2 regions of the Delftia sp. HK171 genome follow, and region 1 is predicted to be linked to the other one. Evidence: predicted binding sites of a transcription regulator. Region 1 holds the regulator's gene; the other holds the start of a gene.

Region 1 (6,081 bases):
CGCGGGCCGCAAAAATCTCGGGAGCGCTCCACTGCACGGACTCCAGCTCCGCAACCGATTGCAGCGGCTGCACGTTCTTGAGCACGGCGGCCAGGCGCTCGAAGCGCAGCAGGGGGGCACCGTCGCAGTCGTGCAGCTCGGCGCCGGACAGGCTGACCTCCCCGGTGATGCGGACCACGGCCTGCTCGGCCTGCTCAAAGGAGATGTGCAGGTTGGCATCCAGCACACCGGAACGCGGCTTGACAGGCGCGGTGACGGGCACATAGCCCAAATAAGGTGTCAGGTCCACGCCCTGCCAGTTCAGATCGACAGCGGTCTGGCGCTGCTCGGTGAAGGGCGTGCTCTGGGCGCTGGATTCAAACCGGCTGCCGTTGAGCGCAAAGGACAGGTGCGGGAGCACCTTGATCTCGCGCTTGGACTCCAGGTTGCTGATGAAGGGCAGGCGCAGCTGCAACTGCTCGAGCATGTGCTGGCGCTGCTGGACCTCGTCCTGCAATTGCACGCGGCCGTCGCGCAGCGCAATGTTGTACAGCGCAAAGCCCACGGGTTTGGAGGGCGGCGTGTCGCCGGGTTCGGCCAGCCTGGCCAGCACATCGTCCACATCGAAATGCCCCAGGCTCTGCTGGGTCAGGCGCAGCACCGGCGCATCGACCTCGATGGCATCCAGCACCGGCGCCAGCCGAAACAGCGACTGGATACTGGCATTGACATAGATACGGTCGATCTGAAGCTGGGGGGACGAAGATGATGACGGCAAAGACTCCGGAGCCGCGCCTTCCGCCTGGCTCCTGGCAATGCTCAGGTCCCGCAGGGTCAGCTCCAGCGACCAGGGCCGGAACTCCACTGCACCCACACGGACCTGACGGCCCAGCTTGGCCGATGCCTGCTTTTCCAGTTGACTCTTGGCCACAACGGGCACCAGCGCCCACAGCAGCAGCCACAGCAAAAGGAACGCCACAAGGGCGATGGCCAGCCTGCGCAGCCAGCGGTGCTTGAAGAGAGATTGCATGGGGCTCTGGTAACTAGTACAGCCCATCCTGGGACACAGGACAGGGCAACGGCTGCATTGCACCAGAAATTGGGGCGGCAGCAACGGCTGGGTCCGCACCACGGCACATTTCTTGACGTTGCGGCCATCCTTGAACGACAAAGCCCGGAAGCCGTGAACCGGCTTCCGGGCTTTACGGCGGGCACAAGTCCCGACCGTTTTCCGCAGTCAAGGAGAGGATGGTCCTTGCTGCTTGGAAGCAAGAGATTGCTTCCAGGAAGGCCGCGGAAGAAGACTTGAACCACGGTGTCCGCACTATCGAACACCACTTTTACCTGTCTTCCACCTTGGCGAGACGACTGCAGGAGCAGTCGCCTCCAATATAGAAGGACGCAGGGTCGGCCTGCCAGTGCTTTTGCATTTCATTGCAATTTCATGACGCACTCTGAAAACGGCGGAAACGGCGTACATCGGTAGCACGCCACCCGCTCTTCAAGACCTCAAAACTGTGTTTGCATCCATGGTTTGTTATTATTCATTGATCTAAAAGATTAATTTCATAGTGTTGACCGTGTATTTGGTGAACTCCTAGAATCCGCCAGCGCTCGAATAGAGCGTTTTTTGTTTCTGCTGCCTCACGACTGAGCAGATCCCGCAGGCCTACAACGCAATGGCGCACCAAGCGCCAGCCTCCCGGATCCGCAGCACCCAATCCAGGGTGTCAGCCTCACCGGCCTTCGCTTCGGCGAAGGCCGTTTCGGGTTGGTGCCCCTAGAAAGGAAAAAGCTATGCCAGCGTCAGGAAAATTTTTCGCCGCCGCGCGAACGTTCGCCATCGATGTGGCCAACGGTTTTCTTGCCATCATCCACAACAGCTTCGCCCTTCTGGGCTTGGCTGTGGCCTTCCTGGCCATTACCTTGTTCGCCCGTCCCGACCTGCGCGATGCCGGAGAGAGCCAGTTGCGCTCCTGGCTGACCGCTCGCCAGATGGCCGAGCTGGGTGCGCCCGTCGAACTCGCGGCCAGCGACCGCGCGACGGCGACCAACCCGAAGAACCTGCCCAAGGATCAGGCGGCCGTGGCCTTCTGGCTCAGCAAGAAGTACCGCGTGGCGCCCGAGCCCATCGCGGCACTGGTCAGCGAGGCCTACGACCTGGGCAAGGTCAACCGCCTGGACCCGACGCTGATCCTGGCCATCATGGCCATCGAGTCCAGCTTCAACCCGTTTGCGCAAAGCGCTGTCGGCGCGCAGGGCCTGATGCAGGTGATGACCACGGTGCATACCGACAAGTATGAGAACTTCGGTGGCCAGAATGCTGCCTTCGACCCGGTCAGCAATCTGCGCGTGGGCGTGCGCGTGCTCAAGGAATGCATCGAGCGCGCAGGCTCCATCGAAGGAGGCCTGCGCTACTACGTGGGCGCGGCCAACCTGCCCACCGATGGTGGCTACGCCGCCAAGGTGCTGGCCGAGCACCAGCGCCTGCGCATGGCCGCCGGCCTGCGTGCCGTGCCTTTGATGACCGCCAAGGTCGATCAGCCCCGGCAGGCCGTACAGATTGCCTCCACCAAGCCGGCCCCCCCCGTGGCCGAGGCCACGGGCCCGGCAGCAGCGGCTGCGCCTGCAGCCGTGCCGGTCAGCTCGAGCAACACCTCTGCCCGCTCCGAGCAGGTGGCCCTTCAGTCCCAGGAGCCGGCGCTGTAGCCTGACTTCCCGGCACAGTGAATGCACAGCTGGCCAAGGCCAGCTTTTTTCATGCCCGATCCAACTGCAGGTGGCCCACGCAAACGCCTTCTGCAACGCCCCTGCCAGGTCTTCGGCGCCACCGGCTCAGCTACACTAGCGGGGTACGCAACTGGCGATAGGCGCAGCCGCTTCACGCACCGCTGCCGCTGACGTGGAAACCAGCAGAAGGCCCGAGAAGGACCACCTTCTGTGAACCACCGGGGAGCGTACCGCCCAGCCTCCATGCGCACGCGGGATCTGGAGTGTTCCGCCGTTCGCCTGGGCAGCCCTTGGCCTCAAGGGAATTTCAAGTTCACAGGACTGCCATGTTTCAACGCACCAATACCGTCGAGAAGGTCGACGCCGAAGTCTTTGCCGCCATCCAGGCCGAGAACCTGCGTCAACAAGAACATATCGAGCTGATCGCCAGCGAGAACTATTGCTCGCCTGCCGTCATGGAAGCCCAGGGCTCCCAGCTCACCAACAAGTACGCCGAAGGCTATCCGGGCAAGCGCTACTACGGCGGCTGCGAGAACGTCGATGTGGTCGAGCAACTCGCCATCGACCGCGTCAAGAAGCTGTTCGGCGCCGAAGCCGCCAACGTGCAGCCCAACTCCGGCTCCCAGGCCAACCAGGCAGTGCTGATGGCCTTTGCCAAGCCCGGCGACACCATCATGGGCATGAGCCTGGCCGAAGGCGGCCACCTGACGCACGGCATGCCGCTGAACATGTCGGGCAAGTGGTTCAACGTGGTCTCCTACGGCCTGAATGCCGAAGAAGCCATCGACTACGACAAGATGGAAGCGCTGGCGCGCGAGCACAAGCCCCGCATCATCGTGGCCGGCGCATCGGCCTACGCCCTGGCCATCGACTTCGAGCGCTTCGCCAAGATCGCCCGGGAAGTCGGCGCCATTTTCTGGGTGGACATGGCCCACTACGCCGGTCTGATCGCCGCGGGCGTGTACCCCAACCCCGTGCCCCACGCCGACGTGGTCACCACCACCACGCACAAGAGCCTGCGCGGCCCGCGCGGCGGCGTGATCCTGATGAAGGCCGAGCACGAGAAGGCCATCAACAGCGCCATCTTCCCCGGCCTGCAAGGCGGCCCGCTGATGCATGTCATTGCCGGCAAGGCCGTGGCCTTCAAGGAAGCGCTGTCGCCCGAGTTCAAGACCTACCAGGAACAGGTCGTGAAGAACGCCAAGGTTGTCGCGGAAACGCTGACGGCACGCGGTCTGCGCATCGTCTCCGGCCGCACGGAAAGCCACGTCATGCTGGTGGACCTGCGCGCCAAGGGCATCACCGGTAAGGCGGCCGAAGCCGCGCTGGGTGCCGCCCACATGACGATCAACAAGAACTCCATCCCCAACGATCCCGAAAAGCCGATGGTGACCAGCGGCATTCGCGTGGGCACGCCCGCCATGACCACGCGCGGCTTCAAGGAAGAGGAAGCCCGCCTGACAGCCAACCTGCTTGCCGACGTGCTGGAGAACCCCGCCGACGAAGCCAACCTGGCCCGCGTACGCGCCCAGGTGGCCGAGCTGACGGCCCGCTTCCCGGTCTACGGCGCCTGAGTTGCACGCATAGAGGCCTGCCATGAAGTGCCCGTTCTGCAGCCATCCGGACACCCAGGTCGTGGAGACCCGTGAGGCCGAGGATGGGGGCTTCATCCGCCGCCGCCGCCAGTGCGGCGGCTGCGACAAGCGCTTCACCACCTACGAGCGGCCCGAGGTCAGCTTTCCCGCCATCGTCAAGAAGGACGGGCGGCGCATCGAGTACGAGCGCGCCAAGCTGCTGGGCTCGTTCAAGATCGCGCTGCGCAAGCGCCCCGTGAGCACAGAGCAGATCGATGCCGCCATCGAGCGCATCGAGGAGCGGCTGCGCAACCTGGGCGAGCGCGAAGTGCTCTCCAGCCGCCTGGGCGAGATGGTGATGCGCGAGCTCAAGCTGCTCGACAAGGTCGGCTACATCCGCTACGCCAGCGTCTACCGCAGCTTCGAGGATGTGGACGATTTCAAGAACGTCATGGATGAGGTGCGCAATCCCGGCTGATCAGGCCGGCAGGACGCAAGAAAGCCGCCCTTGGGCGGCTTTTTCTTTGGTGGCCTGGCAGTGCTTTCAGGGTGCGGCGGCAGGGATGGGAGCCAGGCCCGAATCCACGTCACCGCACTGTGCGCGGTGGCGCAGCGCATGGTCCATCACCACCAGAGCCAGCAGCGCCTCGGCGATGGGCGCTGCGCGGATGCCGACGCAGGGGTCGTGGCGGCCCTTGGTGATGACCTCGGTGCTCTGGCCCTGCACGTCGATGGATTCGCGCGGCGTGATGATGGAACTGGTGGGCTTGATGCCTATGCGCACTTCCAGATCCTGACCCGTGCTGATGCCGCCGACGATGCCACCGGCGTTGTTGCTGCGAAAGCCTTCGGGACTCAGCGAGTCGCCGTGCGTGGTGCCGCGCTGGACCACGCTGTCGAAACCGGCACCGATCTCCACGGCCTTGACCGCGTTCAGGCCCATCATGGCGTAGGCGACGTCGGCATCCAGGCGGTCATACAGCGGCTGGCCCAAGCCCACCGGCATGCCGCTGGCCTGCACGCGCAGCGCGGCGCCGCAGGAGTCGCCCGACTTGCGCAGCGCATCCATGTATTCCTCGTATTGGGACACATCGGCCACCGGCGCAAAGAAGGGGTTGTTGCGCACATGCTCCCAGCTCTCGAAGGGCAGGGACAACTCGCCCACCTGGGTCATGCAGGCGCGGAACTCGGTGCCGAACTTTTCCTTGAGCCACTTCCTGGCCACGGCACCAGCGGCCACCGTGGGGGCCGTCAGCCGTGCCGAGGAACGGCCGCCGCCGCGCGGATCACGGATGCCGTATTTCTGGAAGTAGGCGTAGTCGGCATGGCCGGGACGAAAGCTCTGCGCAATGTTGGAGTAGTCCTTGCTGCGCTGGTCGGTATTGCGGATCAGCAGCGCGATCGGCGTGCCCGTGGTGCGGCCTTCGTAGACGCCCGAGAGGATTTCCACCGCATCGGGCTCGTTGCGCTGGGTCACGAACTTGCTGGTGCCGGGACGGCGGCGATCCAGTTCTTGCTGGATATCCGCTTCGTTCAGCGCCATGCCGGGCGGACAGCCGTCGATGACGCAGCCTATGGCCGGGCCATGCGATTCGCCGAAGTTGGTGACAGTGAATAGGGTGCCGAAGGTGTTGCCGCTCATAGGCCGACGATTATGCCCGGGTAGCCCGCAAGCGCCGTGCCTGCGGCGGCGGTGCATTGCGCAGGCAGCCATCGCCCGGCGATAACAAATATAGCTATCGGATTGCAAATATTCATAGTTAAAATTGCAATCCACCCTTTTTCAACCGCCTGCGGA
Region 2 (6,081 bases), 3.0 Mb from region 1:
GATGCAGCTGCCCTGCGGCACGCCGCCCGCACCGCCCGCACCACCCGCATCCGCCTCGCCCTCTTCTTCGCTCTCGCCTTCGCGCCCCCTGCCGCTAGGCGGCCCGCTATCGCCAGAGCCAGCCGATGCCGACCTGCCCCGTGACCTGCAGGCCTGGCTGGACGAGCGCGAGCGCGGCATCCTGGTGCAGGCGCTGCAGGAAAACGGCTTCAACCGCACGGCCACCGCCGCGCGCCTGGGCCTGAGCCTGCGCCAGATCCGCTACCGCATCGACCGGCTGAACATCGCCCTGCCCGGCGATGCCAGCGCCGAGACGGACGGAGGCGGCCATGGCGAGGCCTGATCCGCAGGCGCAAGCCACCCAGGCCCCGGCCTGGACCTGGCAAGGCGGCTGGCTGCAGCAGGCCCGCCACCTGCCCTCGCCCAACTTTGGCGAGCGCCCGACCCAGGCGCTGGTCGATCTGGTCGTCGTGCACTCCATCAGTCTGCCCCCCGGCGAGTACGGCACGGGTGCGGTCCAGCAACTGTTCACCAACCAGCTCGACTGGGACGCCCATCCTTACTACCAGGGGATACGCGGCCTGGAGGTGTCGGCGCATTTCTTCATCACGCGCCAGGGCGAGGTCTGGCAGTTTGTGGACTGCGATGCGCGCGCCTGGCATGCAGGCGCTTCCTGCTGGCGGGGCCGCGACCGCTGCAACGACGACTCCATCGGCATAGAGCTCGAAGGCCTGGAGGGCCTGCGGTTCGAGCCGGCCCAGTACGCGGCGCTCGATGCCCTGTGCAACGCCATCGCGGCCCGCTACCCCGTGGCCCATCTCGCAGGCCATGAGCACATCGCGCCGGGCCGCAAATGCGATCCGGGCGCAGGCTTCGACTGGCACCGGCTGCGCGGGCTGCTGGCCCACCACCCAGCCACGGCGAACTGGCAGCTGCCGCCGGGCGCGGGCCAGCCCTCCACGTAAGCGCACACCCTCATCGCAGGCACCGCCAGATCTTGCGCAAAACCCCGCTTGTCCACAGGCAGAGGACAAAGGGTCTGTCAATCCAGAAAGCAACCGATGTGGCGCGCCAGGCGCACGCAGCGGCTGCCTGATCATTTTTTACAAATTCACGCATGTGTCGCAGCCCCACTGTCCATGGGGCTTTCAGCGGTCCGACCGGCGCAGGGCCAAGGCTGCAGCGGCTTGCGGCGGACCATCGCCCGCAAGCCACGGCGCAGCGGGCCTTTGCTGCTATTGGCTTGTAGGTTGCGCACCCGTTTGGCGCAGCGCAAACAGCGGTTTTCCGGCCGTGAGTACCCCGTGTACATGAGACGGCGATACACTACAGGTAGTGCCCAGAAGCACGCTGGACACCATATCTAGTGTTCACAAGCTGTGCACACCCTGTGAAAACGGTGTGTACATCCGACCCCGATTCCATCTCCCAGCAAGCCTGCCCCAAGTGCAGGTCCGCGTCCGTTCTATCCACAAACACCCGTTGAGGAAACTCATGCAAGAAGCACTGAATTCTTTGGCTCCCGCTGCGCACGGTGATGCTGCCAATCCTTCCTCCGCCCATCACCTGTCCGTGCAGGACGGCTACCAGATCATCCGCCGCAGCGGCGATGTGGTGCCCTTCACGCCGCAAAAGATCGCCGTCGCGCTGACCAAGGCCTTCCTGGCCGTGCGCGGTGCCCAGGGCGCGGCCTCCGCCAGCGTGCGCGAGACCGTGGACGAGCTGACCCAGGCCGTGGTTCGCGCACTGCTGCGCTCGCGTCCGGGCGGCGGCACCTTCCATATTGAAGATGTGCAGGACCAGGTCGAACTGGGCCTGATGCGCGGCGGCCACCACGACGTGGCACGCGCCTACGTGCTGTACCGCGACCGCCGCAACCAGGAACGTGCCGAGCAGAAGAAGGCCGCCGAGGCCGCAGCGGTTGCCGCCGCCGCACCGGCGCCCGTGCTGCATGTGACCGACAACGGCCAGCGCGTGCCGCTGGACCAGGCCCGCCTGCTGGCGCTGATCGAGGCGTCGTGCCGCAACCTCAACGCCGATATCCAGGCCGCCCCCATCGTCGCCGAGACGCTGCGCAACCTGTACGACGGCGTGCCGATCGAAGAAGTCTTCAAGGCCTCCATCCTGGCCGCCCGCACGCTGATCGAGAAAGACCCCGACTACACCTACGTCACCGCCCGCCTGCTGCTGCACACGATCGTGCGCGAGGTCATGGGCCGTGACGTGCACCCGGCCGACATCCAGGCGGCCTACGCAGAGTACTTCCCCGGCTTCATCCGCAAGGGCGTGGACAACGAGCTGCTCAACCCCGAGCTGCTGAACTACGACCTGCCCCGCCTGGCTGCCGCCATCAAGGCCGAGCGCGACGAGCAGTTCGACTACCTGGGCCTGCAGACCCTGTACGACCGCTACTTCCTGCACGTGCGCAAGACGCGCATCGAGCTGCCCCAGTCCTTCTTCATGCGCGTGGCCATGGGCCTGGCGCTGCAGGAAGAGGACCGCAATGCGCGCGCCATCGAGTTCTACGAGCTGCTGTCGTCCTTCGACTTCATGAGCAGCACGCCCACGCTGTTCAACAGCGGCACGCTGCGCTCGCAGCTGTCTTCCTGCTACCTGACCACGGTGCCCGACGATCTGGACGGCATCTATGAGTCCATCAAGGAAAACGCCCTGCTGTCCAAGTTCGCCGGCGGCCTGGGCAACGACTGGACGCGCGTGCGCGCCCTGGGTTCGCGCATCAAGGGCACGAACGGCGAGTCGCAGGGCGTGGTGCCCTTCCTCAAGGTGGTCAACGACACGGCCGTGGCCGTGAACCAGGGCGGCAAGCGCAAGGGCGCCGTCTGCACCTACCTGGAGACCTGGCACCTGGACATCGAGGAATTCCTCGAACTGCGCAAGAACACCGGCGACGACCGCCGCCGCACGCACGACATGAACACGGCGAACTGGATTCCCGACCTGTTCATGAAGCGCGTCATGGAAAAGGGCCACTGGACCCTGTTCTCGCCCTCCGATGTCGGCGACCTGCACGACCTCTTCGGCGCCGCCTTCGAGCACGCCTACAAGGCCTACGAAACCAAGGCCGACAACGGCGAACTCAAGCTGTTCAAGCGCATCCCGGCCATGGACCTGTGGCGCAAGATGCTGTCCATGCTGTTCGAGACCGGCCACCCCTGGGTCACCTTCAAGGACCCCTGCAACGTGCGCTCGCCCCAACAGCACGCCGGCGTGGTGCACTCGTCCAACCTGTGCACCGAGATCACGCTGAACACCAGCGACACCGAGACCGCCGTCTGCAACCTGGGCTCGGTCAACCTGGCGCGCCACATCGTCGATGGCGCCATCGACCACGGCAAGCTGCGCAAGACCATCACCACGGCCATGCGCATGCTGGACAACGTGATCGACATCAACTACTACGCCGTGCAAAAGGCCAAGGACTCCAACCTGCGCCACCGCCCCGTGGGCCTGGGCCTGATGGGCTTCCAGGATGCGCTCTATGAAATGCGCATCGCCTACGCCAGCGACGCGGCCGTCGAGTTCGCCGACCAGTCGATGGAAGCCATCTGCTACTACGCCTACTGGGCCTCCACCGAACTGGCCAAGGAACGCGGCCAGTACTCCAGCTACAAGGGCTCGCTGTGGGACCAGGGCATCCTGCCGCTGGACACGCTGAACCTGCTGGAGAAGGCACGCGGCGGCTATGTGGAAGTGGACCGCTCCTCGCGCCTGGACTGGGATGCCCTGCGCGCCAAGATCGGCCAGCACGGCATGCGCAACTCCAACTGCGTGGCCATCGCGCCCACGGCGACCATCTCCAACATCGTCGGCGTCGATGCCTCCATCGAGCCCTCGTTCGGCAACCTGTCGGTCAAGTCCAACCTGTCCGGCGAGTTCACCGTCATCAACCAGTACCTGGTGCGTGACCTGAAGCGCCTGGGCCTGTGGGACGACGTGATGGTCATGGACCTCAAGCACTTCGACGGCTCGCTGCGCCCCATCGACCGCGTGCCCCAGGACGTCAAGAGCCTGTACGCCACCGCCTTCGAGGTCGAGCCCACCTGGCTGGTCGAGGCCGCTGCGCGCCGCCAGAAGTGGATCGACCAGGCCCAGAGCCTGAACATCTACATGGCCGGTGCATCGGGCAAGAAGCTGGACGACACCTACAAGCTGGCCTGGCTGCGCGGTCTGAAGACCACCTACTACCTGCGCACCACCAGCGCCACCAACATCGAGAAGTCCACGGTGCAAAGCCGCGTGCTCAACGCCGTGCCCTCGGCCGCCGCCGCACAGCCTGCCGCCGTGAACACCTCCAGCGCCCTGGAAGCCGCGGCAGCCGCCGCACGCGCCCAGGCACCGGCGACGGACATCAAGTTCTGCGCCATCGACGATCCCGGCTGCGAAGCCTGCCAGTAAGCCGCGCAGCGCGGGGCCTCGCCACGGCGCAGGCCCCGCGCCCTGCCCGCCAGCCAGCGCCATGCGCAGGATCTTCGCCATGGACCTTGGGCCTGCTCAACACGCCAGGCCACCCATGGTCCTACATTGACCGGAGCAGAAAGAGAGGACTCTTTCGCACCGAATGAACTGAACATATGCCCCAGGGCATGCCGGAGAAAATTGCAATGCTGACCTTTGACGACGACGCCACCCTCTCGAACACGCCCAGCGGCGCGGAGGCTGCGCCGAGCACCACACACAAGCGCGTGAATGCCGCCGACAAGCGCATCATCAATGCCAAGACCGACGTCAATCAGCTGGTGCCGTTCAAGTACAAGTGGGCCTGGGAAAAGTACCTGGCCACCTGCGCCAACCACTGGATGCCGCAGGAAGTGAACATGAACCGCGACATCGCCCTGTGGAAGGACCCCAACGGCCTGACCGAGGACGAGCGCCGCATCATCAAGCGCAACCTGGGCTTCTTCGTGACGGCCGATTCGCTGGCCGCCAACAACATCGTGCTGGGCACCTACCGCCACATCACGGCGCCCGAATGCCGCCAGTTCCTGCTGCGCCAGGCCTTCGAGGAAGCCATCCACACCCACGCCTACCAGTACATCGTGGAGTCGCTGGGCCTGGATGAGGGCGAGATCTTCAACGCCTATCTCGAAGTCCCCTCCATCCGCGACAAGGACGAATTCCTGATCCCCTTCATCGAAGCGATCATGGACCCCGCCTTCAAGACCGGCACCTTCGAAACCGACCAGACCCTGCTCAAGTCGCTGATCGTTTTCGCCTGCCTGATGGAGGGCCTGTTCTTCTACGTGGGCTTCACGCAGATCCTTGCGCTGGGCCGCCAAAACAAGATGACCGGCGCCGCCGAGCAGTACCAATACATCCTGCGCGACGAGTCCATGCACTGCAACTTCGGCATCGACCTGATCAACCAGCTCAAGCTCGAAAATCCACAGCTGTGGACACCCGAATTCAAGGAAGAAATCACGGCGCTTTTCGTCAAGGCCGTCGAGCTGGAATACCGCTACGCAGAGGACACCATGCCGCGCGGCGTGCTCGGAATGAACGCATCGATGTTCAAGGGCTACCTGCGCTACATCGCCAACCGCCGCGCCACGCAGATCGGCCTTGAGGCCCTGTTCCCCAACGAGGAAAACCCGTTCCCCTGGATGAGCGAGATGATCGATTTGAAGAAGGAACGTAACTTCTTTGAGACACGCGTCATCGAGTATCAAACCGGCGGCGCACTTTCCTGGGATTAATCGCTTCTCTGCAGGCACAATGCGAACCATGACGCGCTTCACGCTTTTGCAATACCGATGGTGTTGCGGCGTGGGGCGTCTCCGTGTTCATTGCGATGCGTCACTCCACATCGCTTTGGATCGCTTCGGAGCCCCGTACCCCGAAGTGTTTTGTGCAAATCAACGAAGGAGAAGATGATGGCAACTGCGAAGAAGACGGCCTCCACCAAGGCCCCCACCGACAAGAAGACCACTGCCAAAAAGGCGGCTGCTCCCAAGGCTGAAACCGTGAAGAAAACCACGGCCACTGCCAAGGCAGCACCCGTCAAGAAGGCTGCTGCACCTGCTGTGAAGAAGGCTGCAGCTCCTGCTGCCAAGAAGGCCGCTG

What was found. The regulator NrdR, encoded in region 1, represses ribonucleotide reductase genes. The targets are predictions, from matches to a motif close to CACNANATNTNGTG.
Region 2: BO996_RS07610 (ribonucleoside-diphosphate reductase subunit alpha) is a predicted target of NrdR. The motif match lies at 1,356-1,369, and genes of this name have one in related genera.

The regions. Positions count from the first base shown of each region.
Region 1 covers NZ_CP018101.1:5,161,168-5,167,248, forward strand. The annotation lists gene BO996_RS23095 (DUF748 domain-containing protein) at 1-1,009, opposite strand, end outside; gene BO996_RS23100 (lytic transglycosylase domain-containing protein) at 1,777-2,688, shown strand; ZMP/ZTP riboswitch at 2,826-3,001, shown strand; gene glyA (serine hydroxymethyltransferase) at 3,036-4,283, shown strand; gene nrdR (transcriptional regulator NrdR) at 4,306-4,761, shown strand; gene aroC (chorismate synthase) at 4,828-5,925, opposite strand.
Region 2 covers NZ_CP018101.1:1,683,869-1,689,949, reverse strand. The annotation lists gene BO996_RS07620 (sigma-54-dependent transcriptional regulator) at 1-343, shown strand, start outside; gene ampD (1,6-anhydro-N-acetylmuramyl-L-alanine amidase AmpD) at 330-965, shown strand; gene BO996_RS07610 (ribonucleoside-diphosphate reductase subunit alpha) at 1,495-4,416, shown strand; gene BO996_RS07605 (ribonucleotide-diphosphate reductase subunit beta) at 4,623-5,714, shown strand; gene BO996_RS07600 (hypothetical protein) at 5,892-6,081, shown strand, end outside.